Regions from separate parts of the Isoptericola sp. NPDC019571 genome, predicted to be linked through region 1. Evidence: riboswitches for the same ligand, from Rfam matches in the RefSeq annotation. Region 1 holds a riboswitch; each other region holds the start of a gene.
The links. A riboswitch is a leader RNA that binds a small molecule or an ion and turns the genes downstream of it on or off. The one in region 1 is predicted to bind S-adenosylmethionine.
Positions count from the first base shown of each region.

Region 2: another riboswitch for S-adenosylmethionine. It lies ahead of ACH443_RS01185 (aminotransferase class V-fold PLP-dependent enzyme); the one in region 1 lies ahead of ACH443_RS10755 (LLM class flavin-dependent oxidoreductase).
Region 3: another riboswitch for S-adenosylmethionine. It lies ahead of ACH443_RS09390 (methylenetetrahydrofolate reductase); the one in region 1 lies ahead of ACH443_RS10755 (LLM class flavin-dependent oxidoreductase).
Region 4: another riboswitch for S-adenosylmethionine. It lies ahead of ACH443_RS06305 (hypothetical protein); the one in region 1 lies ahead of ACH443_RS10755 (LLM class flavin-dependent oxidoreductase).

Region 1 covers NZ_JBIRXZ010000005.1:114,920-121,858, forward strand. The annotation lists gene ACH443_RS10725 (amidohydrolase family protein) at 1-1,190, shown strand, start outside; gene ACH443_RS10730 (S41 family peptidase) at 1,187-2,848, shown strand; gene ACH443_RS10735 (hypothetical protein) at 2,895-3,146, shown strand; gene ACH443_RS10740 (LacI family DNA-binding transcriptional regulator) at 3,191-4,210, shown strand; gene ACH443_RS10745 (MmcQ/YjbR family DNA-binding protein) at 4,224-4,652, opposite strand; gene ACH443_RS10750 (GTP pyrophosphokinase family protein) at 4,660-5,442, opposite strand; SAM riboswitch class IV at 5,621-5,734, shown strand; gene ACH443_RS10755 (LLM class flavin-dependent oxidoreductase) at 6,070-6,939, shown strand, end outside.
Region 2 covers NZ_JBIRXZ010000001.1:251,111-258,049, forward strand. The annotation lists gene ACH443_RS01175 (O-succinylhomoserine sulfhydrylase) at 1-1,059, opposite strand, end outside; gene ACH443_RS01180 (rhodanese-like domain-containing protein) at 1,056-1,547, opposite strand; SAM riboswitch class IV at 1,851-1,967, shown strand; gene ACH443_RS01185 (aminotransferase class V-fold PLP-dependent enzyme) at 2,002-3,444, shown strand; gene ACH443_RS01190 (CsbD family protein) at 3,518-3,691, opposite strand; gene ACH443_RS01195 (NAD(P)-dependent oxidoreductase) at 3,802-4,698, opposite strand; gene ACH443_RS01200 (MerR family transcriptional regulator) at 4,748-5,155, shown strand; gene ACH443_RS01205 (amidase) at 5,156-6,634, opposite strand; gene ACH443_RS01210 (GNAT family N-acetyltransferase) at 6,721-6,939, shown strand, end outside.
Region 3 covers NZ_JBIRXZ010000004.1:268,016-274,954, forward strand. The annotation lists gene ACH443_RS09380 (FBP domain-containing protein) at 1-335, opposite strand, end outside; gene metE (5-methyltetrahydropteroyltriglutamate--homocysteine S-methyltransferase) at 623-3,037, opposite strand; gene ACH443_RS09390 (methylenetetrahydrofolate reductase) at 3,066-4,100, opposite strand; SAM riboswitch class I at 4,106-4,212, opposite strand; gene ACH443_RS09395 (NADP-dependent oxidoreductase) at 4,306-5,205, opposite strand; gene ACH443_RS09400 (hypothetical protein) at 5,265-6,449, opposite strand; gene ACH443_RS09405 (hypothetical protein) at 6,790-6,939, opposite strand, start outside.
Region 4 covers NZ_JBIRXZ010000003.1:111,664-118,602, reverse strand. The annotation lists gene ACH443_RS06315 (hypothetical protein) at 1-795, opposite strand, end outside; gene mobF (MobF family relaxase) at 1,051-4,389, opposite strand; SAM riboswitch class IV at 5,134-5,252, shown strand; gene ACH443_RS06305 (hypothetical protein) at 5,261-5,986, shown strand; gene ACH443_RS06300 (hypothetical protein) at 6,283-6,939, shown strand, end outside.

The sequences.
Region 1 (6,939 bases):
CCGAGGCGCTGCTCGCCTACGTGCAGGTGCGGGCGATGGCCGGGGGAGCGACCGCGGCGCAGGGGTGGCCCACCGCGAACCGCGGGTATCGCACCGTTATGCGCAACGTCGACGCCGAGGACGTCGGCACCGGCCGGGACGACCTGATCTACACCTCGGTGGTCACCAAGACGGGCGAGGCGCTCACCACCGCCGTCCGCCGCATGGCCGCCGGATCCGGGTTCATCTACCACTGCGCGGAGGGGCGCCGCGGCTCCCGCGTCCTGTCCGACTACACGGACCTGGACCGCGCCGACGGGCTGCTCCCCACCCTGCTGGCCGTGCACGCCTGCGCGGTGGACGCCGACGGCTGGGCCCGGTGGGACACCGCCGAGGCGGGCGGTGTCGTCTGGTCGCCCCTGTCCAACCTCCTGCTCTACGCCGAGACGACGCTCGTCGACGACGCGCGCGCCCGCGGGATCACCGTGTGCCTGGGCAGCGACTGGGGCCCGTCGGGCACGAAGAACCTCCTCGGCGAGATGAAGGTGGCCCGCATCGCCGCCGACCACCTCGGCTACGACCTCACCGACGCACAGATCGTCGAGATGGTCACCAGCAACCCCGGCACGCTGCTCGAGCGGTGCTGGCACCGACCCGTCGGCCGCCTCGTCCCGGGGGCGCTCGCGGACGTCACCGTCGTGCGGGGGCGGGGGCGCGGCGACGCCTGGACGCGCGTCGTCGCCGCCCGGGAACGCGACGTCGCCCTCGTCGTCGTCGGCGGCGTCCCGCGCTACGGGGACACGAGCCTCATGACGGCGGCCGCGGCGCCGCCCAGCTTCGCCGCCACGGTCGGGGGCCGACGGCGCCGGGTCGCGGTGCCGGACCCCGCGGACCCGCAGCGGGCCTGGTCGTGGCGGGCGGTCCTGGACACGCTGCGGGAGGTGCAGCAGGACCCCCAGCAGGCCATCGCGACCGCCCAGGCGCGCGCCTCCGCCGGCCCGCGCTTCGCGGAGGACGCCGAGCTCGAGCTCTTCCTCGACATGCCCGACACCCGGCGCACCGGCCGTGCCGGGCCGCCCAAGGACCCGGCCACGGTCCGGATCCCACCGGTGCCCGCGCCGGAGCACGACGCGGCGTACTTCGACCTCCTCGACGCCGCGCCGATCCCGCAGGGCGTGCTCGCCCCGCTGCGCGCGAGGTTCGGGCAGTGACGCCCCCGAGCCCGGCGGCCCTCCGGGCGCGCGCCGGCAGCCGCCTCGACGACGTCGTGCCCACCCGGGCCGAGCCCGGACCGGAGCCGGTGGCGCTCACCGCGACGCAGCAGCACGACCTCGTCGACCTCTGGACCACGCTGCTCACCGACGTCTACGTGCACGCCGGGCAGAAGCGCGCGCTCTACGGGTACGACCCGCTGCGGGCGCTCGCGGCCCTGCGCCGGGAGCTCCCCCTGCTCGACAGCGCCGGGTTCCTCCGGGCGCTCACCAGGGTGGTCAACCGGCTGCGCGACCAGCACACCCAGCTGTTCGTGGGCGCACCGGGGGCCGAGCCGTACGTCGCCGCGCTGCCGTTCCTCGTGGAGCCGTTCGGCCCGTACACGTCGCCCACGTTCCTGGTCACCAAGACGACGGGCGAGGCGCCCGACCCGGCGTTCGCCCCCGGGGTGCGGCTCACCACCTGGAACGCCGTGCCCTTCACCAGGGCGGTCGACCTGTTCGCCGACACCCTCACCGGGGGCCGGCCGGACGCGCGCCGGGCGCGCGCCCTCGAGACGCTCACCCAGCGGCCGCTCGCCTACCTGCCCCCGCCGGACGAGCTGTGGGTCGACGTCGGCTTCCGGCTCCCCGGGGACCCGGCGGGCGACCCCGACCGCACCGCCCGGTTCGAGTGGCGGGCGATCCGCCCGGGGGCGGCCGCGACCGCCGACGACCGGGTCGCGACCCGGACACGCCGCGGGATCGACGTCGTGGGCGAGACCGCGCGCCGCGCCCGCAAGCTGTTGTTCGCCACCGACCTGTGGGAGGGCGACCGGCAGGGTGTCCAGCCCCGGGCGAAGGGCTCCGGCTGGCTGCGCACCAGCGTGGCCGACGCCCTCGCCGCCCGGCCGGTGACGACCTCGCACGGCACGTTCGGCTACCTGCGGATCTGGACGTTCGACGTGCGCCACCCCGGACGGTTCGTCGACGAGGTCGCCCGGCTCCTTCGCCGGCTGCCCCAGGAGGGTCTCGTCGTCGACCTGCGCTCCAACCCGGGGGGCGTCGTCGACGCGGCCGAGCGGTTGTTCCAGCTCTTCACGGACCGACGCGTCGAGCCCGTGCGGTTCGCGTGCCGCGCGACGCCGGCGATGGCCGACCTCGCCGAGGCCGATGGCAACGGCGCCGACCTCGCCGACTGGGCGGGCTCCCTGCGCGCCGCCCTCGACCTCGGCGAGGAGTTCTCCCAGCACCTGCCGCTCGCGGACCCCGACCTCTGCAACGGCGCGGCCCGCGCCTACCGGGGACCCGTCGTCGCCGTCGTCGACGCCAACACCTACTCGTGCGGCGACCTCTTCGCGGCCGGGATCGTGGACCACGGCATCGGGCGGGTGGTCGCCGTGGGCGCCGCGACCGGCGGGGGTGGCGCGAACGTCTGGACCGGCGACGACGTCCAGTACGCCTACCACGCGGCCCACCGCACGCTCCCGGCGCTGCCGCCCGGGATCGGCTTCTCGCTCGCGGTGCGCCGCATGGTCCGGTCCGGCACGTCCGCGGGCCTCGCGATCGAGGACGTCGGGGTGGCCGGCGAGGAGCGGTACGACATGACCGAGCGTGACGTCGTGGACGGGAACCCCGACCTGCTCGAGCACTGCACCGCGCTCCTCGCCTCCGCGTAGCCGCGCGAGGTCAGGACGCCGGGGCCGCCGTCGTGAACAGTCCGCGGTGCACGATCTCCCGGGCCCGCGTGCCGCGGGCGGCGGCCAGGGACTTGAGGTCGGCGACGTTGTGCTCGAGGACGGCCGACGCCAGCGCCTCGCGGCCCCGACGTCGTACAGCCCCGGCCCTGTCGCGTTCCACCGCCTGCTGGCCGAGTGGCGCGAGGGCGACATGAGCGACGTCCTCGTGCTGTCCGGCGACGGGGCCACGGCCCGGCCCGAGCGTGCCGGCGCCGGGCTCGCGGCGCGGCGCGGGTAATCTCGTCCCGTCCCCACCCGCAGGCCCGAGGAGCGACGACCCCGGTGAGACGTTCGTCCCCCAGCATCTCGGACGTCGCGCGCGCCGCCGGTGTGTCGATGGGCACGGTGTCGAACGTCCTCAACGGCACGGTGCGCGTCTCCCCGGCGACCCGGGCCCGGGTCGAGGCCGCGATCCGGGAGCTCGGGTTCGTCCGCAACGGCGTCGCGCGGTCGCTGGCGGCCGGTCGGAGCTCGACGCTCGGCTTCGTGATCATCGACCTCGCGAACTCCTACTTCCTGGACATCGCGCGGGGCGCCGAGGAGGAGGCCGGCCGGGCGGGGCTGAACCTGCTGCTGGCGAACTCCGACATGTCGGAGGAGAAGCAGCGCACGTACGTCGACCTGTTCGTCGAGGACCGGGTGGCGGGCATCCTCGTCGCGGCGAACCACGGGTCGACGCACGACCTGCACCGTTCGGCGCCGGGCGTGCCGCTCGTCGTCGTCGACGCGCCGGGCGACCACTCCGACGTCTGCTCCGTGGTGCCGGACAACGAGCTGGGCGGCTACCTCGCCGCGACGCACCTCGTCGAGCAGGGGCGCCGGCGGCTCCTGTTCGCCGGCACGACCGAGCTCGTGCCGGTCCGCGACCGCCTGCTGGGGGTCGAACGTGCCGTCGCCGAGCACCCGGGCGTCGTGCTCGAGGTGGAGCAGACGGGGAACGTCCAGGTCGAGGACGGGCGCCGCGTGGGCGACGACATCGTGCTGCGCGACCCCCGCGAGCGTCCCGACGCCGTCGTCGCGGCGGCGGACCTGCTCGCCGTGGGCGTGCAGCAGTCGCTGCTGCTGTCGTCGTCGCTGCGGGTGCCGGACGACGTCGCGATCATCGGCTACGACGACAACCGCGCCGCGTGGGACTCCGCCGTCCCGCTGTCGACGATTCGGCAGCCGGGGGAGGCCGTCGGCCGGGAGGCGGTGCGGCTCCTGCTGGAGGAGCTGGAGACCGGACCCGAGGCCCACCGGCACCGGCTCGTCACGTGCGAGCCGCGGCTCGTGGTGCGGGCGAGCACCGCCGGAACCTCCTGACGGGTCGGCGGGGTCAGCCGCCCGGCGGGAGCCGGCCGACGAGCACGTCGCGCAGGCCGGTGCGGGACCGCTCCGTGTCGTCGAGGTCGACCGGTCGCAGGCGACGGGGGAGTGCCGCGACGACCAGCGCGTACGCCTCGAGGACCAGCTCCTCCACGAGGTCGGGCGTGATCCCCGGCCCTGGGGCCAGCGAGATCCAGTGGCGCTTGTTCATGTGGTAGCCGGCGGTCACGCTCTCGAGCTCCTGGCGGAGCGCCTCGCCGTCGTCGGGCGTGCACTTGAGCGTCACGAGCGGGGTGCCCGTGACCTCCGTGGTCATGCAGAAGACCTTGCCCTGGACCTTGAACACGTCGTGGTCGGGCCCGAAGGGCCAGGTGCGGGTGGCACCGGGGAGGGCGAGCGCGACGGCGGTGGCGAGGTCCTGGTGCTCGGAGGGTCCCATGCCCGCCTCAGCTCTCGCGGGTCGTGCGGAGCACGTCTCCCTCGGCCTTGGCCGCCGTCCAGAAGGTGCGGAGCATCTCCTCGGGGGTGAGCAGCGAGTCCCGCTGCTCGACAGGCTCCGCCTCGCCGGCGATGGCCTTGACCTCGTCGTGGATGCGTTCCATGGAGCTGTCGAGCGACGACGCGACGTCGGCGGCGAGCTTGAGCGAGTCCGTGAGGTGCCGGGGCACGTCGCGCGCGTACTTGTAGTAGATCTTGTGCTCGAGGCTCGCCCAGAAGTCCATGGCGATGGTGCGCAGCTGGATCTCGACGACGACGTGCTCGACCCGGTCGGAGAGGTACACGGGCACCTGGACGATGAGGTGCAAGGACTTGTACCCGTTCGCCTTGGGGTGGGCGATGTAGTCGCGCTCCTCCAGGACGGTGATGTCGGCCTGGTTGGTCAGCATGTCGCGGACCTTGTAGATGTCGGAGACGAAGCTGCAGGTGACGCGGACCCCCGCGACGTCGAACATCTGCTGGCGCACGCCGTCGGGCGTCAGCGGGATGCCCTTGCGGCGGCACTTCGCCACGATCGACTCGAGCGACTTGAGTCGCGAGCCCACGTGCTCCACGGGGTTGTAGTTCTGCATGAGCCGGAACTCGTCGCGCAGGATCGAGATCTTCGTCATGACCTCGTCGATCCCGAACTTGTAGGTGAGGACGAGCCGGCGCAGCTGGTCGACCAGCTCCCGGATCTCGGCGACCGCGGGAGTGTGCTGCTCGGGTCCGTGCCCTGCGTCCTGGCTCACGGGCACCACGGTAGACGGGTTTCCTGACGCTCGATAATCCGATAAAAACGGTCGGAACTGTTCGGTATTCGAGACGGTCGGGAGGAACCGTTGACACCCCCCTTCCGGAGACCTACGTTCCTGCGCACCGGGTCGGACGACCGCGGCGCCCCAGGCGGTGCGGCCGGACGTCCCGGATGGTCACGAGCTCCGACGCGAAGCCCCGGCTCGTCGGACGGCAACCCCCAGCGCGGGCGGGTGCCCCGGGTGAGGACCAGGCCGGCCGTCGCCGACGGCACGGCAACACGCGACCCCCGCCCCGGCGGGGAGCAGGAGAGGACGAGCATGCACCGCGTCGCCACCACCGTGCGCCCCCTGTCGTCCCGGCACGTGCCGTCCGCCTCGCCGGTGACCTCGGCGTCCGCCCGGGCGTGGTGTCGCCGCCGCTGATCGCGGCCTGATCGTCCGCCGCCCGCGGCGGACGACCCTCCTCGACGGCCCGGCACCCGCCGGGCCCGGCCGCAGACGGCCCCGCCCGCCGGTCCCGGCGGGCCTTCCTCCCCGTGCCCTCCCGGCGGCGGCGCGCACCCGCAGGTCCACGACCCGCGCCCGAGTGCGCCCGTCCGCCGCGCCCTGATCGGAGCCGACGTGCCCTACTCCCTGCCCTCGACGTCCACCACCAGCACCCCGTCCCCCCTCGTCGTCGGCGTCGACCTCACGGCGGCCGGCGCCCGCCCCGGCGTGCACCGGGCGCGCGGCATCGTGCAGCCGCGGTCGTTCGACGCCGAGCGCTTCGTCCAGCTCGTGCGCACCGCCGACGGCGGCGGCCTCGACCTCGTCACCCTCGACGAGGGCTTCCTGCTGCACCCGGGCCGGCGGCAGGTGACCGGGCGGCTCGACGCGGCCGTGGCCGCCGCACGGGTGGCACCCCACACCACGCGGGCCGGGCTGGTCGCCGCCGTCGACACCGCGCACGTGGACCCGGCGCACGTCGCCCAGGCCGTCGCCCGCGTCGACCAGGCGAGCTCCGGCCGGGCCGGGTGGCAGGTCGGGCTCCCCACCGGAACCGTCGCCCAGGACGACGCGTGGGCGGAGCAGGCCCGCGACGTCGCGGCACAGGTCGTGCGGCACTGGGACGGGCTCGCGACGTCGGCCGGGCCGAACGCGGGTGACACGGCCGGCGCCGTCGCCGTCGACGACGAGGGGCGCTTCCGCGTGGACCACGACGGCATCCGCTTCGCCGTGCGCCGGCACCGGCCCGCCGAGGGCCGGGCCGCCGACGGGCCCCGGAGCGCCGGGACGCGGCAGGGGCGGCCGCCCGTCGTCGTCTCCGCCCGGAGCGAGGCCGCGCTCGACCTCGCCGCCCGGACGGCGGACGTCGTGCGCGTCGCCGCCACCGCGCCGGCCCGCGCCGTCCGGCTGCGCTCCCGGCTGCGCGACGCTGCCGAGGCCGCGGGCCGCGACCCCGACACGCTGCGCGTGCTCACCGAGGCGTATGTCGTGCTGGCCGAGGACCGG
Region 2 (6,939 bases), on a different contig from region 1:
GAACGCGAACGTCCGCTTCTTCGCCTCCGCCGGCTCGGTGCCCTCGGGCACCGCGAGGTCGAACGTCACGACCGTGCCGCCGCCCGACTGCTGCGCCTTGGCGAGCTCGTGCTGCGGGTGCGAGGGCAGGAACGGGTAGCGCACGCCGGTCACACCGTCGAGCTCCTCGAGCGCGGTCGCGACCTGCAGGGCTGCCGCGTTCTGGGCGCGCACGCGCACGTCGAGCGTCTCCAGGCCCTTGAGCAGCACCCACGCGTTGAACGGGCTCAGCGACGGTCCGGTGTTGCGCACGAACGTCTGCACCGGCCCGGTGAGGAACTCCTCCGAGCCGAGGATCGCGCCGCCGAGCACGCGCCCCTGTCCGTCGATGTGCTTGGTGGCCGAGTACACGACGACATCGGCGCCGAGCTCCAGCGGCTTCTGCAGGACCGGCGTCGCGAACACGTTGTCCACCACGACCACGGCACCCGCGGCGTGCGCGAGCTCCGCCACCCGCCGCACGTCGACGAGGTCCTGCATGGGGTTGGACGGCGACTCGAAGAACACGACGTCGGCCGGCGTGGCGAGGGCCTCCTCCCACTGCGAGGTCACGTGCCCGTCGACCAGGTCGACGCGCACCCCCCACTTGGCGAGGATCTCGTCGTAGATGACGTTCGTGGACCCGAACAGCGCCCGCGCCGATACGATGCGCGAACCGCTGGAGACCAGCGCGGCGAGGGCGTTGAACACCGCCGACATGCCCGACGCCGTGGCGTAGCAGGCCTCGGCACCCTCGATGAGGCGCAGCCGCTCCTCGAACGTGTGCACCGTCGGGTTGCCGTACCGCGAGTACAGGAACTGGGACCGCTCGCCGGCGAACGCCGCCTCCGCGTCCGCAGCCGAGCCGTAGGTGTACCCCTGGGTGAGGAACAGGCCCTCGGACATCTCCTGGAAGTCCGAGCGGCGGTGCCCGCCGCGCACGGCGAGCGTCGCGGGCCGGACCGTGGCGGGCAGCGGGCGCGAGCCGCCGAAGGTCGTGGGGTCGGCGCCGGGGCCGGTCGGGACCTGCGCGTCGCTCATCGGGCCTGCTCCGAGTCCTGCTGGGCTGCCCGCGTCGCGGCGGCGTCGTCGAACGCGCCCCACGGCAGGCCGCGCACCTTCCAGCCCTCGCGGTCGCGGACGCCGTCGAAGCCGGGGCCGCCCTCGAACCCCTCGAGCACGTTGTACGCCGGGCCCAGGCCGGACGCCGTCGCGAGGCGCGCCGCGCCGATCGAGCGCTGACCGGAGCGGCACAGGAAGACGATCGGGCTGTCGGCGGTCACGCCCGCGGCGGCCAGCTCGGCGAGGAAGCCGGCGTTGGGGCGACCGCCCGCCTGCACCCACTCGACGAAGAGGGGGGCCTTGCCGGCGGTGGCGGTGTCCGGCACGCCGATCGCGCGCCACTCGCCCTCGGTGCGCACGTCCACGAGGACGGCGTCGGGGTCGCCGGCGAGCAGGTCCCACGCCTGCTGCGGGGTGAGGTCGCCGGCGTAGCCCTCGGCGGGGCGGGGATCGATCTGGGTGCTCATCGCAGTCCTCCCATCGGTCGTGGCGGTAGCACCCTCGTCCGGTACGGCCGCCGTCGCCGACGACCGGCCCGCGGGTTGCTGCGGCGTCGACGTGCCACGTCACTCGGCCGCTCGGGATGGTCGTGGCGATCGTACGCCCGCCGTCCGCGTGCTGGTCACCCCGTCTCGCGACGCGAACGCCGCGCGTCCCCCGGGGTCGCGCGCCGGCGACGCCGAACCCGAGGTGGCCACCCTCGACCGCATCGTGAGAAGGACGCCGGATCCGCTTGACCGCGAGGTGCCGCGCACGCACGATGGGCGGCAGGTCAAGAGCGCCAGCGCGAAGCCCCGGCTCGCTGGCCGGCAACCCTCCTCTCGCGGCGGGGTGCCCCGGGTGACGACCTGGCCCCGCGCCGTCCGGCGTGCGGGCAAGCGCGGGGAGCCACCTCCCCGGCACGACCGAGGAGGACCACGCATGACCACGCTCACCACTGCGCCTGCGGTGCCCGCCGCGCGCGCCGCCGCCGTGCACGACGTCGCCCCCGTGCTGCCCGTCGTCGGCGGCGACACGCTCGTGCCGCTCGTCGACGGCCGCCAGGTGCCGTACGCCAACCTCGACGTCGCGGCGTCGGCGCCGGCCCTGCAGGCCGTGGCGGACCGGGTCGCGCGCGTGCTGCCGCTGTACGCCAGCGTGCACCGCGGCGCCGGCTACCTGTCCCAGGTCTCGACCGCCCTGTACGAGACGGCGCGCCGCACGATCGGCGCGTTCGTCGGCGCCCGCGAGGACGACCTCACGATCGTCACCCGCAACACCACGGACTCGCTCAACCTGCTCGCGGGCTGCGTGCCCGCCGACCCGGCCACCGGCGAGCCGGGCCGCGTCCTCGTGCTCGACATCGAGCACCACGCCAACCTGCTGCCCTGGCAGCGCGTCACCGACGCGACCGTCGTCACCGGCGGGCCGTCCGTGTCCGCCACCCTCGCGGAGATCGAGGAGGAGCTGAGCTCCGCCGCCGCGGCGGGCCGCCCCTACGCCCTGCTGGCGCTCACCGGCGCGTCGAACGTGACCGGCGAGGCGCTGCCCGTGGCCGACGTCGTCGCCGCGGCGCACGGCGCGGGCGCGCGCGTCGTGCTCGACGGCGCCCAGCTGGTGCCGCACCGCCGCTTCTCGCTCGCGGAGACGGGCGTCGACTACGTCGCCTTCTCGGGCCACAAGACGTACGCGCCCTTCGGCGCGGGCGCCCTGGTCGGACGCCGCGACTGGCTCGACGCCGGCACCCCGTACCTCGCCGGCGGCGGCGCCGTGCGCCGGGTCCGCACCACCACCACCGAGTGGCACGAGGGCCCCGCCCGGCACGAGGCCGGCTCGCCCAACGTCGTGGGCGCGGTGGCGCTCGCGGCCGCGTGCGACGAGCTCGCCGCGCTCGACCCGTGGGTCGCCGGCGAGCACGAGGACGCCCTGCGGCGCCGCCTCGTGGACGGGCTGGGCGAGGTCGAGCGCGTCGAGGTCGTGCACGTGTGGGACGACGCCGTCGACCCGGTGGGGGTCGTGACGTTCACGGTCTCCGGGTACGACCCGGGCCTCGTCGCCGCGTACCTGTCCGCCGAGCACGGCATCGGGGTGCGCGACGGCCGGTTCTGCGCCCACCCGCTGCTCGGCCGCCTCGGGTTCGATGCCGGGGCCGTCCGCGCGTCGGTGGGCCTCGGCACGGCGGGCGAGGAGGTCGAGCGGCTCGTCGCCGCCGTCCGCTCGCTCGTGACCGAGGGGCCGCAGGCGCGGTACGACGTCGTGGACGGGCTGTGGGTCGTCGTCGACGACCCTCGCCCCGTGCCCGAGGGCTCCGGCCTCGAGGGGCTGCTCGCCACCGCCGCGCTGGGCGCCGACGAGGCCTTCGGCTGCCTGCCCGACGACCTCTGAGCCGTCGGTCCCGCCCCGGGCGGACATGACGACGGGGCGCCACCGTGCGGTGGCGCCCCGTCGTGTCAGCGGGTCAGCCCTTGAACGCGTCCTTGACGTCGTCGCCCGCCTGCTTGAGGTTCGCGCTGGCCTGCTGGGCCTTGCCCTCGGCCTCTTTGCTCTCGTCGTCGGTGAGCTTGCCCGTGGCCTCCTTGGCCTTGCCTTCGGCCTCTTCCGCCAGGTGCTTGGCCTTGTCTCCCAGTCCCATCGGGGCTCCTTCCGTCAGACGAACGACCTCGAAGACCGACCGTAGGCGCGTGCCCGCCGGCTCGCACGCCGACGTCTCAGGCCGTGGTCCTCCGGCCGGCGACCGGCAGGTCAGGGCGTCGGGCGGCCGAACTCCTCGATCAGCACCGGGTACTGCTCGTGACCGTGGCCCGCGGCGACGCCACGGTCGGCCACGGCCTTGAGCAGTCTCGGCAGCTCGGTGCTCACGCCCAGCGCCTCGCTCTCCTCGACGAGGTGCGCCATCGCACGCGCGTCCGTCTCGAGGGCCGAGGCCTCGGCCGGGAACCGGCCGCGGTCGACCTGCTCCGCGTAACCGGGCAGCCACGCGGCCACGCCCTCCGCGATCTGCCGGGCGAACGGCGCGAAGGCGGCGGCGTCCACCCCGGCCGTCCGGAGCATGGCGGTGCCGTGCAGCCACGCGTCGAGGACGCTCCACATCATCGTGAGGCCGGCCGCGTCGTAGAGGGACGCCAGCCCGGGGTCCTCGCCGAGGTGGGTGACGGTGCCGAGCGCCGCGAGCGTGGCCGCGTGCGCGTCGAAGTCGGTCCGGGGCCCGCTGTGCAGGACGACCGCGTCCGCCGTCCCGATCGCGGAGGGCACGGCCATGATCGCGCCGTCGAGGTAGCGCGCGCCGCGTCGGGCGGTCCACCGGGCGGTCTCCCTGGCCTGCGAGGAGCTGCTGGACGTGAGGTTGACCAGCGTGGCGCCGGCGACGTCGACGCCGTCCTGGCCGATCAGCTCGCGCACGGCGTCGTCGTCGGTGAGGCAGACGACCGTCAGGCCGTCGGGGCGGAGCGCCGCGGCCGCCGAGGGCGCCAGGTGCGCGCCGTCCGCCACCAGCGCGTCGGCCTTGGCGGGGGTGCGGTTCCACACGGTGGTGGGGTGCCCGGCCCTGAGGAACGCGCCGGCGAGCGCGCGGCCCATGAGGCCGAGACCGACGACGGAGACGGGGACGGGGGACGACGGCTTGTGGGTTCTGGTGACCATGGCAGCATCGTCGACGTTCATACCGGTGTGAAGGTCAAGGGGGAGCGGGATGCGGATCGGGGAGCTGAGCCGCCGCACGGGCGTGCGGACGCACCAGCTGCGCTACTACGAGGCCCAGGGCCTGCTGGACGTCGCCCGGCGCTCGAACGGCTACCGCGAGTTCGACGAGGGGGCCGTGCTGCGGGTGCGGCAGATCCGGCACCTGCTCGACGCGGGCCTGTCGTCCGAGGACATCGCCTCCGTGCTGCCGTGCGCGGTCGGCGAGGAGCCGCAGCTGCCCGGCTGTGTCGAGCTCCTGACCGCGATGCGCTCCCGCCTGCGGCGCCTGGAGGACCAGATGGCGAGGCTCGCCCGCTCGCGCTCGGCCCTGGCCGGGTACATCGCGGCGGCGGAGCGGGTGGGCGGCGAGAGCTACCCGCCCCTCGACGGCGCGACGGCGGAGCGGGTTCCCGCCTGATCACCAGGCCGGCGGGTGCCGGTCCGCCCAGCGCAGCCGGTCCTCGAGCTGTGCGGCGAGGGCGAGGAGCGTCGTCTCCCCGCCCGGCCGCCCGATCAGCTGCACGCCCATCGGCAGCCCGTCGTCGGTCCACCGCGTGGGCACGGTGATCGCGGGCAGGCCGGCCACGTTGAGCATCGACGTCCACGGCGTGTACTGGCACTGCTGCTCGAAGTTGCGCTCGGGGTCCTCGGGGTCGAACCAGCCGAGCGGGCGGGGCGTCATCGCGAGGGCGGGGGTGACGACGGCGTCGAACCGCGACACCTGCGCGACCAGCCGGCGCTCGAAGGCGGTGAGGGCGCGCAACGCCTCGGCGAGCTCGCGGGCGGGCACCTGGCGGCCGCGGCCGACGAGCCACCGGGTGAGCGGCTCGAGGCGGTCGAGGCGTGCGGGGTCGTCGATCGGCACCGCGGACGCGCCCGCCATCCACAGGGTGCGGAACGCGGGGCCGTACGTCGGGTCGGGTTCGAGGGACAGGCCGTCCACCTCGTGCCCGAGCCCGGTGAGCGTCGCCACGCCGGTGTCGAGCGCGGCGCGCGCCTCGTCCGACGTCGAGATCGCGTAGAAGTCGTCCCAGGCGGAGTCGGTCGTGACGGCGATCCGGAAGCGGCCCCGCACGTCCTCGCCGCCCACTCCCGCCACCTCGCCGCGGCGGGCCGCGGCCAGGTACTCCCCGGCCCGGGCCGACGGCGCGCGCAGCGTCAGCGGGTGCGCCACCCGCCCGTCGGGCGTCCGGGTGAGCATCCCCTCGAGCAGCAGCGCGGTGTCCTCCGTGGTGCGGGCGAGAGGCCCGTCCACGACCAGACCGCCGAGCGACTCCTGCCCCGACCCCGCGGGGACGAGGCCGCGGCTCGGCTTGAGCCCGACGACGCCGCACGCCGCGGCGGGGATGCGCACCGAACCGCCGCCGTCCGACCCGGGCGCGCACGGCAGCAGGCCCGCGGCGACGGCGACGGCGGCGCCGCCGCTCGACCCGCCCGCCCCGAGAGCCGGGTCCCACGGATTGCGCGCCACCGGCCCGGCCAGCGGCTCCGTGTACGCGGGGAAGCCGAGCTCGGGCGCCGTCGTGCGGCCGAGGCTCACCATGCCGGCGGCGTCGAGGACGTCGACGATCTCGTCGCTCACCGGAACCACCACGGCGTCGTCGCCGGCGAAGGCGCGGGAGCCGAACCCGGCGGGCACGCCGGCCCGCAGCCACAGGTCCTTGTCCCCGCCGGGCAGCCCCCACAGCACGCCCCGGGCCTCCGCGCCGTCGCGCTCGAGGCGCGCCGCCCGCTCGCGCGCCGCCTCGGGGGTGACGCTGACGAAGGCCCCCAGGGCGGGGTTGGCGCGCTCGATCCGGGCCAGGAAGTGGTCGGCCACCTCGGTCGGCGTGAGCTCGCCCGCGCGCAGCAGGTCACGCAGCCGGGCGGCGGTCATCTCGTGCAGGGCGTCGTCCATGACCCCCATCCTGCGCCGAGCATGCAGATGTGCTCGGCATGCGGCGCGAGAACGTGCACAGGTGCAGGGTCGGCGAGGATGGGTGCGTGACCCACGACCTCGTCCTCGCCGGCCACGGCGTGCGCCTGGAGCCCCTCGGCCCGCAGCACGCCGCGGCGCTGCTCCCCCTCGTCGACGCCGACCTCTGGTTCGGCATGACCTCGCCCGTCCCGACGACCGTCGCGGACCTCGAGGCGTGGATCGACGCCGGGGTCGCCACGCCCGGCACGATGGCGTTCGCCGTCGTGGGCGACGACGGCGCGGTC
Region 3 (6,939 bases), on a different contig from region 1:
TCGCCCTTGCGGCCGGCGGCACCGCCGCGCTTCGCGACGAAGAGCTGGACGTCGCGGGTCTCGACGACGTCCTCGCACCACGCGCACATGGCGGCGCGGCGCGGGCCGGTGCGCTCGGTGGCGCGCAGGAGGACGCCGACTGGCTCGGCGCCCGGCTCGTCGTCGAGCGTCATGACGACGTACGCGGACAGGGGCTGCTTGCGATCGCGCCAGCCCAGGTAGTCGAGGCGGTCCCAGTCGACCTCGGCGAGGTCGGGGACGATCATGCGCTGCCGCTCGCTGCGGGTGGCGTTGACGAGGGAGGCGCGGAGCTGCTGCTCGGTGAGCGGGGTCATGGGGGATCGGCTTTCAGGTGAGCGGGGGTGGGCAGGGCGAAGCCCCGCACCGCCTCACCTGCCGGCCCCGACGGGGCTCAGACGGAGGCGGTGCCGGGGCAGGCGGGACTGCCCGAGCAGGCCTGGTGGCCCACCCCGCTCCCTGCGACGCCCGGCATCGCTGTCTCCTCGCTCGTGGGAAAAGTCGTGGTCCGCTCGCGCCCCGAGGGCACGACCGGCCCTTCCATGGTGGCACGGGACCGTCGCCCGGGTCGACGTCTATTGCGTCACCCGGGCGACGGCACCGGTCAGAGGGTCGCGCGGACCTCGCGGGCGGCGGCGACCAGGTGGGCGAGCGCCGGCTCGACCTCCGCGTACCGGCGGGTCTTGAGCCCGCAGTCCGGGTTGACCCACACGAGCGCCGGGTCGATCGCCTTGACGGCGAGCGTCAGCAGCTCGGTGACCTCGTCGGACGACGGCACGCGCGGGGAGTGGATGTCGTAGACGCCCGGCCCGATGCCGCGGGAGTACCCGGCGTCGGCGAGCTCCGGCACGATCTCCATCCGGGAGCGGGCCGCCTCGACCGACGTCACGTCGGCGTCGAGGCCGTCGATCGCGCCGATGACCTCGCCGAACTCCGAGTAGCACAGGTGGGTGTGCACCTGCGTGGCCGGCGCGACGCCCGACGTCGCGAGCCGGAACGACCCGACCGACCAGTCGAGGTAGGCGGGCTGGTCGGCCCGGCGCAGCGGCAGCAGCTCGCGCAGGGCGGGCTCGTCCACCTGCACGATGCCGATGCCCGCCGCCTCGAGGTCCGCGATCTCGTCGCGCAGGGCCAGGCCCACCTGGTTGGCGGTGTCGCCGAGCGGCTGGTCGTCGCGGACGAACGACCACGCGAGGATCGTCACCGGGCCCGTGAGCATGCCCTTGACCGGCTTCGCGGTGAGCGACGCCGTGTACGCGGACCACTCGACCGTGATCGGCGCCGGGCGCTGCACGTCGCCCCAGAGGATCGGCGGGCGCACGCAGCGCGACCCGTACGACTGCACCCAGCCGTTCGCCGTCACCGCGAAGCCGTCGAGCTGCTCGGCGAAGTACTGCACCATGTCGTTGCGCTCGGGCTCGCCGTGCACCAGCACGTCGAGGCCCAGCTCCTCCTGCAGCGTCACGACGCGCCCGATCTCCTCCCGCATCGCGGCGGAGTAGTCGGCGTCGGACAGCTCGCCCTTCGTCCACGCGGCGCGGGCCTTGCGGATCTCCGGGGTCTGCGGGAACGAGCCGATCGTCGTCGTGGGCAGCGGGGGCAGGTCGAGCCGCGCGGCCTGCGCGGCAGCGCGCTCCGCGTACGGGCCACGGGCGAAGTCGGCGTCGGTGAGCGCCGCGGCCCGGTCGCGCACCGCGGGCACGACGACGCCCTCCGCCGTCGCACGCGAGGCCACGGCCGCGGACGACGCGGCGAGCGCGTCCGCGACGGACTCCCGCCCGTCGGCGAGGGCACGGGCCAGGGTCGCGACCTCGCCCACCTTCTGGTCGGCGAACGCGAGCCAGTCGCGCAGGCGCGGGTCGAGCGTGGTGCCCGCCGCCTGCTGGTCGAAGACCTCGTCCTCGACGTCGTGCGGCACGTGCAGCAGCGACGTCGACGTGCCGACGGCGAGGGCCCCGGCGCCGAGGCCCCGCAGCGACTCGACGACGTCGAGCTTGGCGGCCAGGTCGGCCCGCCAGACGTTGTGCCCGTCGACCACGCCGGCGACGAGGGTCTTGTCCTCGAGACCCGGGACCGGGCCGGCGGGCACGGCGCCCTTGACCAGGTCGATCGCGATCGCGTCGACGTCGGTGCCCGCGAGCACGGCGAGTCCGTCGTCGCCGAGCCCGCCGAACGGCGCCGTCAACAGGATCGCGGGCCGCACGCCCGCCGAGTCCTCGGAGGCGGTGTCGTCGGTGGCCGTCGCGAGGTCGGTCGCCAGGGTGCGGTACGCCGAGGCGATCGCCGCGTGCAGGCGCTCCGCCGGCACGTCGAGGGAGTCCGTGACGAGCGCGGGCTCGTCGAGCTGCACCCACGGCACGCCGACGGCGGCCAGCGCGCGGAGCAGGTCGGCGTACGCGGCGACGACGTCGTCGAGCCGGTCGAGCGGGTGGAAGCCCTCGCCCGCCTCGTCGGCCGCCTTCGACAGCGCGAGGAACGTCACCGGGCCCACGAGCACCGGGCGCGTCGTGACGCCGGCCTCCTTGGCCTCGGCGTACTCGCGCACGATGCGGTGGTCGGCGAACGAGACCGGCGTCGTCTCGCTGATCTCCGGCACGAGGTAGTGGTAGTTGGTGTCGAACCACTTGGTCATCTCGAGCGGGGCGTCCTCGCCGCGGCCGCGGGCCACGGTGAAGTAGCCGTCGAGCTCGAGCGAGCCGTCCGCGTCGTCGAGCAGGTCGCGGAACCGCTCGGGGACGGCGCCCAGCAGCGCGACGACGTCGAGCACCTGGTCGTAGTAGGAGAACGCGCCGGGCACGGAGCCGTCGTCGGGGTTGAGGCCGAGGTCGACGAGGCGGCGGGCCGTCTCGCGGCGCAGCGCGCCGGCCGCGACCTCCAGGTCGACGGCGTCGGTGCGCCCGGCCCAGAACGACTCGACGGCCTTCTTGAGCTCGCGGCGGCGCCCGATGCGCGGGTAGCCGAGGATCGTGCCACCGGGAAATCCCGTGGCGGGGGTGGGGCGTGTCGATGTGGTGGACATGAGCACTCCAGAGTTCGGGCTCCGCGCGTCAGACGGCGGGAGCCTGGGTCGGGATGCTCGGTACCCACGGCCTTCTGGCCAGGTCCGCGCCGTCCGACGTGGCGTCGGCCGGCGCCGGTCCGCCGAGGTGGACACCCTCGAGCAGGTCCAGAGCGGGACGGTACTTGTTGAACGTGTACACGTGGATGCCGGGTGCGCCCGCGTCGAGCACGCGCTGGGCGAGCTCCACGGCACGCGCGGTCCCGTAGGCGTGCTGGGCCTCCGGGTCCGGCAGGGCGTCGAGCGCGTCCAGCAGGTGCCGGGGCGCGCGGACGCCGGTGAGCTCCTCGACGCGACGGAGCCGGCGCGGCTCGGTCGTGGGCAGCTGCCCGGCGAGGATCGGGATCGTCACCCCGGCCGCGCGGGCCTCGGCGACGAAGTCGGTGTAGGAGTCGGCCTCGTAGAACAGCTGCGTGATGGCGAAGCTCGCCCCCGCGTCCTGCTTCTCCTTGAGGCGCCGGACCTCCTGGGCCCGGGTGGTGCCGGCCTGCACGTTGCCGTCGACGAACGTCGCGACGGCGATCGTCATCGGGCGCGCGGCGCCGCGCAGCGCGGCCCCGGGGTCGGTCGCGCAGCGCCGCGCCTCGACCTCGCGCAGCAGGTGCACGAGCTCGATCGAGGACGCGACGCCGTCGGCGGGCGGCTCCCAGTCCGGCTGGTCCTTCGGCGGGTCGCCCCGCAGGGCGAGGAACGCGCGGGTGCCGGCGTCGAGGAAGTCGTCGATGACGGCGGAGACGTCCTCGCGGTGCGCGCCCACGCAGGTCAGGTGGGCCACGGGCAGGACGGGCGTGCCCGCGAGCAGGGTGGACACGACCTGGCGTGCGGTCGCCCGGTCACCGCCGCCGGCGCCGTACGTCACGGACACGAAGTCCGGTCGTGCGGCCACGAGCCGGCGCGCCGTCTCCCAGAACTTGGGGGCGGCGTCCGGCCGGCGCGGCGGCATGAGCTCGAACGAGACCGTCGGGCGTGCCGGCAACGCCGGCTGAGCTGCCGGGGTGGGCGAAAGGGATGCCTCTGCGACCATGCGTCACTCCATCGATCCTGGCGTGAGCACCTTCGTCCTCGGGAGGCTTCCGTCGGAGAACGGGTTGCTGCGGCGTCGTCGAGCCAGGACTCTCGGCCGCTCTGGATGGCTTGTCACGCGATCGTACGCAGCATCCGCGATACGGGCGAGGATGAGACCGCCTGGTGAGACGATCGCCGATGCAGATCGGGCGGGAACGCCCTGCTCAGGGCACCAGCACGACCTTGCCGCCCGCGCGGCCCGTCTCGACGAGCGCGTGGGCGCTCGGCGCGTCGGCCAGCGGCAGCACCGCGCCGACGGTGGTCACGAGGTCGCCGCGGGCCAGGGCGTCGACGGCCTCGGCGAGCTCGCCGGCGTCGCGCTCGGACCGCCAGCTGGCCTCGACGCCGAGGTCCGCCGCGGCGTCGTCGGCGATGGTGACGATGCGCTCGGTGCCGCCGCGCAGGGCGATCGAGTCGGGCAGCACGCCCGCGCCGGTGGTGTCGAGGACGGCGTCCACGCCGTCGGGGGCGAGGGCGCGGACCCGCTCCACGAGCCCCGCGCCGTAGGTGGTGGGCGTCGCGCCGAGGGCGGCGACGCACTCCTGGTTCCGCGGCGACGCCGTGCCGATCACGCGGGCGCCGCGACGCACGGCGAGCTGGACGGCCAGCTCGCCCACCGACCCCGAGGCGCCGTGCACGAGCAGGGTCTCCCCGGGCCGGACGTCGAGGAGGCGCAGCACGCGGGTCGCGGTCTCGGCCGCGACGGGGACGGTGACGGCGTCGGTCGCGGCGAGCCCGTCGGGCACGCGCGCGAAGACCGACGTGAGGGCGAGCTCCGCGTACCCGCCGCCGACGGCGAACCCGACCACGCGGTCGCCGGGCGCGACGCCGGCCACGCCGTCCCCGACCTGGTCGACGACTCCCGCCACCTCCAGCCCGGGCACGACGGCCGACGTCGGCGCCGGGCCGCCGGTCGCCCCGGCACGCGACTTCACGTCCCAGCCGTTGACGGCGGCCGCCTCGACACGCACGCGCACCTGGCCGGGCCCGGCCTGCGGGTCGGGGACGTCGGCGAGGTGCAGCGCCTCGGGGCCGCCGTGGGTCTCGAACACGATCGCGCGCACGTCTCCTCCTCAGGCAGTAGCGGAACACGGTACCGAGGTCCTCGTGCCCCGGGCCGAGATCAGGGGAGCACCGGTGCGGCGTCGGCGTCGGTCGGGCCCGTGACGTCGCCGGGCGCGCTCATGAGCCATTCGGTGGCGAACAGGACCTTGTCGGTGAGGCCGAGGATCGCGTCGCGGATCTCGACGTGCGGGGTGGAGAACGCGAGTCGGGCGACGGACCGTGCGCCGGGAGCCGGCGCCCAGTAGTCGACCAGGAGCAGGGAGACGTCCTGGCCGCCGAGCTCGGCCGCACCCCGGCCGACGCGGACGTGGCGCAGGAACGGCCCCGAGAGGGTGTCGGTGACGGTGAGCTCGTCGTCGGGTCCGAGCCGGGGGTGGAGGCGGTCGTGGATGCGTTGCAGGTGCGTGACCTCGCCGGCCTCGGGGCCGAGGTCGTGCCAGTACAGCGTGAGGTTGAGCGCGAGGGCGGCGTCCTTTCCGGGCAGCACCAGGTAGGCCATCACCTGCCCGCCCGCGGCCGCGGCCTTCGCGGCGACCGCGGTGAGCTGCTCCCGCAGGTCGCGCCGCAGCCCTGCCCCGCGGTCGCCGAGCCCCGCGCCCTGCTGCTTGACGATCGCACGGATCTGCAGGTCGCGCTGCGCCTCGTCCTCCAGGTCGATCAGGGCCCAGTGGTCGGGCAGGTTGAGCTCGATGCCGATGCCGCGTGACCCTCCGGGCTCGTCCACGCTGGCCATGGCGTGCAGGCCCTCGATGCTGATGCCCGCCCCGGAGTCGTCGGACATACCCGTCGGATCGTCGTCGGGGTCGAGGTCCAGGGCGGCCAGAGTCTCGGCGACGCCGAGGACCATCGGGTGCGGCCCGGCAGGGTCGACCACGACCCGCTCGAGCACCGCGCCGTGGCGCGTGAGGAACGGGGCGAGCGAGTCGCGACGACGCAGGCTGAACTCGCGTCCCGGGTCGTCCCCGAGGAACGTCTCGAGAGCCTCGGGGGAGGAGAAGAGACACACGTCGTACGGCTTCGCCGAGCCGACGGGTGCGTCGAAGACCCGCACCTGCGGCGTCCCGTCCTCCCGCTCGAGGTGCGGCACCACCGCCACGCCGTCCCGCAGTGCGCGAGCGACGGTGTCGCGGTCGTCGGTCAGGAGAGCGGCGGCGAGGACGGCGGAGCCGGAGGCGGGGCGGGACCTGTCGGCCGGGTCCGGGCGGCTCGGTCCCGAGGTCCGGTCTTCTGGCGACGCGCTCATGAGGAGGATGCCTTTCGGTGTCTCGCAGGTACTGGATGACGACATTCGTCGCGGGGCTGTGTTCAGCCGATGGCCGGCCGGCGGTGCTCGATGCTTCCCCACGCCCGGGCCATTCGCTGATCGGTTCCGTGGAGAACGTCATGAGGGCACAGCCATGGAGGTACGTGACGTCCAGGTGTGTCAGCTCGGCTACGTCCGATTCGCCCGTCGACCGCGGTGATGAAGAAGACGTCGGTGAGTCACAGGCGCAGCCCGGTGGACACGATGAATGCGCCCTTCACGGATTGCTCCTCCGGAAGTCGATGCCTGTCGTCGTGACGCTGGACGCTCCGTACGCCCGTCACCCGGCGGCCGTGTTCTCCAAGGTACTGAACCCGACGACCGGTGTGTCGGGCCTCCACCGGCCTTCGTGGGTCGCTGCGGATGCGGCCTGCGGGCTGGCGAGGATCAGCAGGTCCGGTACGGCCGGGACGACGCCGGGTGACGCCAC
Region 4 (6,939 bases), on a different contig from region 1:
GCTGACTCGCCACTCGACGGAACGTCCCTCGACGGGAACTGCCGGAGGCAGGTGGACGATGACCGATCCATCTGCAGAGAGCGCCACCGAAGGCCGGATGGTAGCGGCGTTGCGCGCAGGCATCGCCCTCAGCTGCGGCATCTCGGCGAGCAAATCCGCAAGTCTCGAAGCCGCTCGACGCGGCAGTCTGTTCTCCGAACCGTCGATGAGGTCGATCACGCGTTCGACGTAGTCCGGTGCGAAGTCACCCCCGTACTTGAGGAATCGTGTGAGCGCCTTAGGTTCGTCCACAAGTGCGGCGGACGACAGCCGCGCCCACTCGACGAAGGTTTCTCCCGTCATCGCGGTGTCGCGCTTGCGTCGACGGAGCATGAGCTCGAGGAGCTCATCAAGGTGATCCAGCGGCACCGCTCCGTGGAGCAGGACCGGCGTGACCCACCGCATCCCTTCGGCCTCGGAGAACGTCGGCAGGCCCAGGCGAGAAAGACACGACTGGTACTCGCGTGTCGCCTGGGTCAGTTTCGCCGTGCTGACGCGAAGTTGCTCAGCGACCTTTGCGTAGAACGTCGACTCCTGCCACGAGCGCGCCCCCGCGGAGGTCAAGCAGATGGCGAAAAAGGCTGGGTAGCGTCGCCCGACCGCTCCGGGGTCACTCAACGAAAGTGTCCCGCCGAAGATCCTCTCTGCGCGCTCCAGTTCGTCGTCATCAATGTCGAACTCGGCGATCAGTGAGACGCCACGGAGGGCGTCACGCCAGACGGGCTCGCGCGCATCGATCCACTCACGGGAGGACACGTTCCCCACTCGCCCCTCTCGGCTACCTGTTCCTCGTGAACCCGCGGCTCACCCTGCGCGAGAACGCAGGACTGGCCCCCGGCTGAGAGCCGCGAACCCCCACACCGCTTCGTACCGGACATTCCGTGCGACGTCATCACCCACTGGGTCCATCGTCGCCCCAGTCACGAGATTTCACCCGCGATCTCGCATGGCAGTCCGCTTCTTGGGTTTGTCCACCATCGCCCCATGCCTGCCTCGTTCGGTATGGGTGTCTCACGACATCGTGACGTCCGGCCGCCCATGTCTGTGCCGACGATGACCGGCACCCGCTGTCGACGCAGATCGACTCCGCCCGACGCCAGCTCGGCTGGGACCTCTATCGCTCTCGACGGCGTGCATCTGCGCCTCGATGAGCGCGCGACGCTCGTCCAGGGCACGGACAGCACCTTCCGGCAACGGTCTGCGGGCGGCGGCAATGCGCCCGCCGACGAGGTCGGGCTGCACCCCACGCAGCGGTCGAGCGGTCGCACGGGCCAGGCGCGCGGTCAGGACTGCCGCGACGTCGTCGGCGTCAAGAAGGGTGCGCCGGGTGACGAGGCGAGGCAGCAGCGCGTCGACGTCGTGGCCGTATGCCTCCGCACGCCGCAGTCCTGCCGCGAGGGTCCCGAACGCCTCGGAGTGCACCGCCCGATCGGCGTCGTCACGCGAGAGGCCGCGGGCGCTGCGCAGGGCACCACGAACGAGCCGGGTCCAGCGATCGCGTTGCGCGTCGGTGGCGATGGCCTCGTACTCGGCGGCGAACTGGGCGATGCCGGCCCACCGGTTCTGCTCGCTCTCGGTCGCCTGGTGTGCCGAGAACTCGGCACCGGTGTGGTGCAGCACCCCGAACAGGACGCTCCGCGCGGTGACGTCCGGGTCGGGCGGGGTGGCATGCAGCGGGTCTGGCCGGCCGAGCGCCACGTAGGCGGTGTTCGTCTGGCGGCCTCGGGTCATGGACACGTAGAGGTTCTCGCGGGTGCTCGACGGCGAGACGACGACGTGCGCGGTGTCGACGGTCATCCCTTGGGCGCGGTGGGCGGTCACGGCGTAGCCGAGGTCGACATGCTCGGCCACATAGCCCGCGGGCAGCACCACGCTCCCCCGGCGTCGGCCCTCGGGGCGGACCTCCAGCCCGCCGTCGAGGCGCACATGGGTCACCATCCAGCGGTCGCCGTTACGCACCCAGCCAGTCGGTCCCGTGCGAAGCCGGCGATCGTTGCGGCGCGTGACGATCACGTCGCCCGCGGACGCGCGCGCGTCGTCGTGCAGGACGACGTCGCGACCGGCCGAGGTCAGTCCGGAGCGGATGCGTTCCGCGCGGGCGCGGTCGTTGAGCTGTCGGACGGTCTCGGCGGACTCGGTCACGAGGATGCTCGCCCTGCCGTGCTCGGAGTCGTGGCGCCAGGCGGTGTAGGCGGCGTCGACCATCGCGTCGGTGCCGCCCTCGCGGATGCGGCCATGCGACTCGTACTGGTCGATGACGGCCGGGTCCCCGTCCCGCAGCCGCAGCGAGGCGGACTTCTCCCAGTCGTGCGCGAACCGGTGCACCTCGGTCAGCCGCGCCGCGTCGTCACCTCGCGCCGAGACCAGCATCGCGAAGGCGCCGCCCGCGTCCACGGACTGCAGCTGAGCCGGGTCGCCGACGAGCACCACCTTCGCACCCACCCGCACGGCACGGGAAGTGATCGTGTCCAGGGCCCGGGTGGAGGCGAGCGTGGCCTCGTCGACGATGACCAGTTGGCCCGGAGCGAAGTCCTTGCGCCCGCGCCGGTGGTCGTGGATCCACTTCGCCGTGTTGTCGCAACGAATGCCAAGGTCCTCCGCCAGCACCTGAGCCGCCGCGGCTGACGGTGCCATCCCCACGACGCTCCCCCGCCCGTGCGCCGCAATCCACCCCATCGCCAGGGCACACATCGCCGTGGTCTTGCCCGTGCCAGCCGGTCCGACGAGCAGGTCCAGCCGCCGACCCGACGCCAGGAGCTGCGCGACGGCGTGAGCCTGCTCGATGTCGAGCCGCGCGCCGTCGGGCGTGCGTCCAGCAACGACTCGCGACGCCGTCGTTCGGTCGACCGCTGGCCCACCGGCGTCGGCGGCGAGGAGCAGGAGCCGGTCCTCCATGGCCAGCGGTTCGTGGCTGGTGAACTTTCTCGCTGTGCTGCGGGCGCAGGGTGCTCGTCCCGTCGGGCCGGCGCATCGCCGCCGGGGTGCTTGCCAGCTCGCCCGGCGTGAGCTGGACCGTCCGCCGCGTGGCGGCGTCCACCACGAGCGCCACGACCCGCTCGCGGTCGGCGGCGGTCGCCATCCGCCAACCCATCGTCTGTCGGGAGGCTCCGCCCACAGGTTCCAGTGCGTCCAGGTGGCGCGCTTCTGCGAGACGACGTTGACGACCTGGGCGGAGACATCGTCGACCAGGTCAGGCGGGACGGCGTCCGCGCTAGGGACCGGTACGGACCCGCCGAGTGCCACGCGCCGCGCCCAGGCCGTCGGCTCCCTGCCGAGCAGGGGTTGCGCTCGACGCCACCAGTCCGCGGTCAGCCCCGCCAGGGAGTGGATGGTCTTCTCGGGGCGCGTCTCGAGCGTGGCCTGCGCGCGCAGCTTCACGACCTGCCTCGCGGACGGTCGGCGCCCGTGCGACGTGACGAACTCATCGATGAGGCGGCCCTTGACGACCTCGATGTCCCGGCTGCGGGAGGAGAACTCCGCCAGCAGCTCGTCCCGGACGCCGGCGACCTCCCACCGCGTGGACCGTTCGGGCCCGCGGTCGCGCCGCTCCCACCCGACCCCGAACGTGTTCGTGAGCCGGTCGGCAAGAACGGCGTTGTAGTGCTCCGACAGCGCGACGACCGCGTGGTGCAGGGCGCGCGAGTCCAGCGTGCGCCACTGGCCGTCGTGAGCGGCCTTGACCTTGTTCGAGATCACCAGGTGCGTGTGCAGTTGCGGGTCGTTCGCCCGCGAGTCCCAGTGGTCGTATGCCGTCGCCGCCACCCCCACCACGGGGACCTGCGCCACTCCCCCATGCCCCGTGCGCGTGGCCGCGACCTCCCGCTCGAGGAAGTCCAGCACCTGGCCGACCGCGTCGTGGTGCGCCGCGACGATCAGCTCCTGCGTCGTCGCGTCCGCCAACCCCCACAGCACCGACACCGACTTCGGCACCGAGAACGTCAGATCGAACCCTGCCGTCGCCGTCTGGCTGCCGCGCGCCGCCTCCTGCACTCGGATCCGCGCCACCTCGGCGTCGAACTCCGCCGCCGGCAGTGACCGGTCGATGCCATGGACCCGACGCGCGGCCCGATCCTTCGCCGTCGGGTACTCGCGGAACGGCCGCCCCAGCGGCTCACCGGAGACCGGGTCCACACCGTGCCCGAGCAGCGCCTGCAGCTGCGCCGGCGTCACCGTCATCCCCGCCTGCAGTGCGCCGTCGCCCAGGTGTTCGACGCCCCTGCCCATCCACACCCCGGGCGGCGTGCCCGCCTCGGTGAAGTACCTCGTGAACGCCGACGCCTGCGGCTCGTGCCCGTCCCCGGTCACGACCGACCGCAGCAGGTAGGCGTACCCCTGCCCAGCCGAGATCACGCGCATCGAGACCGTCACACCTGACAGGTGTGTCCCCGACGCCCCTCGCGGCCCTGAAGGAATTCCGCGCCGGTGGTTCTCTCCCGCTCGTGCTCAGCGCTGGCGGCCAACCCGGCGAGCTTGGGAGCGGCCCCCGGCGCTCCCAAGCAGCGGACGCATCTTCCGATCGGGTGAAATCCGCACGTGAACGCAGGCAGACGAGTTCTTTCGTGCAACGCTCCGGCGTGGGCCAATGGGCCGCTTGTCTGCGTCGGCACCCGTTACCCCAGCGGGACGCAGACACGCACCCGCATTGAACGTTGTAAAGGAGAGCAATGGGCTTCCTCAGCCAACTTTTCGGTGGCGGCGCCGACAGCAACGCCATGGAGATTGCGACAACGATGATCTGCGACTCGTGCGGCCGGGAGGTCCCGGAGGACGACGTGGTGTCGGGCATGTGCTCCGAGTGCTATGCCGATGATGACTCCGGCCCTCGGTACTGCTGCGGAGCGATCTACGAGGACGGCGAGACGACCTGCAAGAGTTGTGGCGAACCGCTGTAGGTATCCACGACCAGCTGTGATTCGGCCCGCCTCGGGTGCCAGACGTGTAGACGTCCGTTCTTAGTGGCCGTCGACGCGTCCTCCGGGACACGGACGGCGATCTCGGCGGCCAGGGTTGCCGAGCCGACGAACACGCACTTCGTCGGCGCCGTGAAGAGCCGACGCGCACGGCTGGAAAGTCCCTGTGCTAGCTTCCTGCCCAGGTCAAGAGCGATCAGCGACACGCCCTCCGCGTGCTGATCCGGCAACCGCGCTACCTCGCGCACGGTGCCTCGGAGGGAAGACCGGCCCGCCGCAGCCGCGCGGTGGGAAGTGCGATGGGAGACACGATGAGTCGCAAGTCCCTGCGCCCCGATGGTCACGTCGAGTGGCGCCCCGATCCCGCGACCGTCTCGCGGGCCACCGGCGCTGGCCGGTATGTCATTTCGGAGGGGCAGCTGTGCACCGCGTGCCTCGTCGGTGACTGGCCGATGAGCATGTTCCGGTTCTCCCAGACCCTGTGCGACGCCTGCCGCGCCCTGGACGGCGAGGTGACCCGTCGCGCAGGACTGGATGAGGGCCCCAGGGCCGGGCGCCTCGTCGGTGGGAGTGGGCGCATCGGCGGTCTGCACGACCCGTACGACTCCGACTGGGAGCCCGTCAGGCAGGCGCTCGCGTACCGGCAGGCGCGGCTGGCGAGCGTGTTCGTACGCGCGCGTGCGCTCGGGATCGTGCGGCTGGAGGAGGGGCTACCGGGAACGGCGCCGCGAGAGCTCGTCGGCTACGACGACCTGCGCGCGTATGCCCTCGTTCCGGACGCGATGCCCGACCGCGTGCGCAGGTACGCCGACTGGCTCCAGGCGCTCGATCCCACCGGCCATGCCGTCCGCGATCGTGCGCTGTCCGACGTCGATTCCCTCGCCGACTGGCTCCGGCGCAGGGAACGATACGTCCGGCGAGCACGAGCCCGCGCCGAGCTGGACCGCACCGCCCGTGTCACCGCACAGGTTCCTCGAGACCTGGCCCGAGCGATTGCCGGAGTCCTCAAGGCGGCAAGGGCAAGGTCGGTCCGGTAGGCCGCGATCCTCGACCAGGCTGGTGCGGCACCGCCGCCACACCTGACCGTCAGGGAGGCCTCCTGCCGGATGGCGGAGTGTGCCCGGCGACTCGTCGCTGTCCGCGGTCCGACGCCCCCACGCGAGGGCTGGCCGACGTCCGTGGTTGTGGCCTGGCGAAGTTCACCCGCCCGCGTGGAGATGCGTGTTCGTCGGTGGCCCTATTCTTCGGCTGCGCCACGGGTTCCCGGAGCGTGCCCTGAGGGCCATCGATGGCCCTGACAGCGGAGGTACTCGTGGGACGTGCAGGACGCATCGTGGCCGCAGCGGTGGTCTCGATGTCGATGGTGGCGGCTTCGACGGCCCCAGCGCTTGCCGACGACGCTTCCGGGCTCCTGACGGTCGTCGTCGACAAGGACTGTTCACAGGTCGCCGCGGACGACTGCGACTTTGTCCGGCCGTGGGTGACGGTCGAGGACGCCGACGGCACGGTTCACGGTTCGGGCTGGCTCTACGACGGCACCTGGTTGCCGTCCGACGGCGTGCAGGCCGAGAACGCGTACTCGGCCGACGGCCTCGAGACTGGCGACTACTTCGTCACGGTCCGCGACGAGGCCGACGACGCCGTGGCCGCAGATCGTGTCCCGGTCACGGTCGGGGACGGGTCCCAGCTGCTGCGGGTGGACTACCAGCCGCAGCCCAGCGCTTCCGTCACCGTCCGTGTGACGGGGATCGACGGTGATGTCTGGGGCATCGGGACAGCGAACCTTGAGGCCTCGGACGGGACGGTACGTGCCGATTACTCGGGGATCTCGTCGGCGGACGTCTACACGTTCCGGACCCGGATGTTCGGGCAGTGGCGCCTCAGGGTCGACGCCAACGCGGGTCGGGTGGGCTACCTGCCGACCTACTATCCCGGCGTCGCCGACGCCGACGCCGCCGAGCTGATCGACATCACGCCGGGAGCGCAGCTC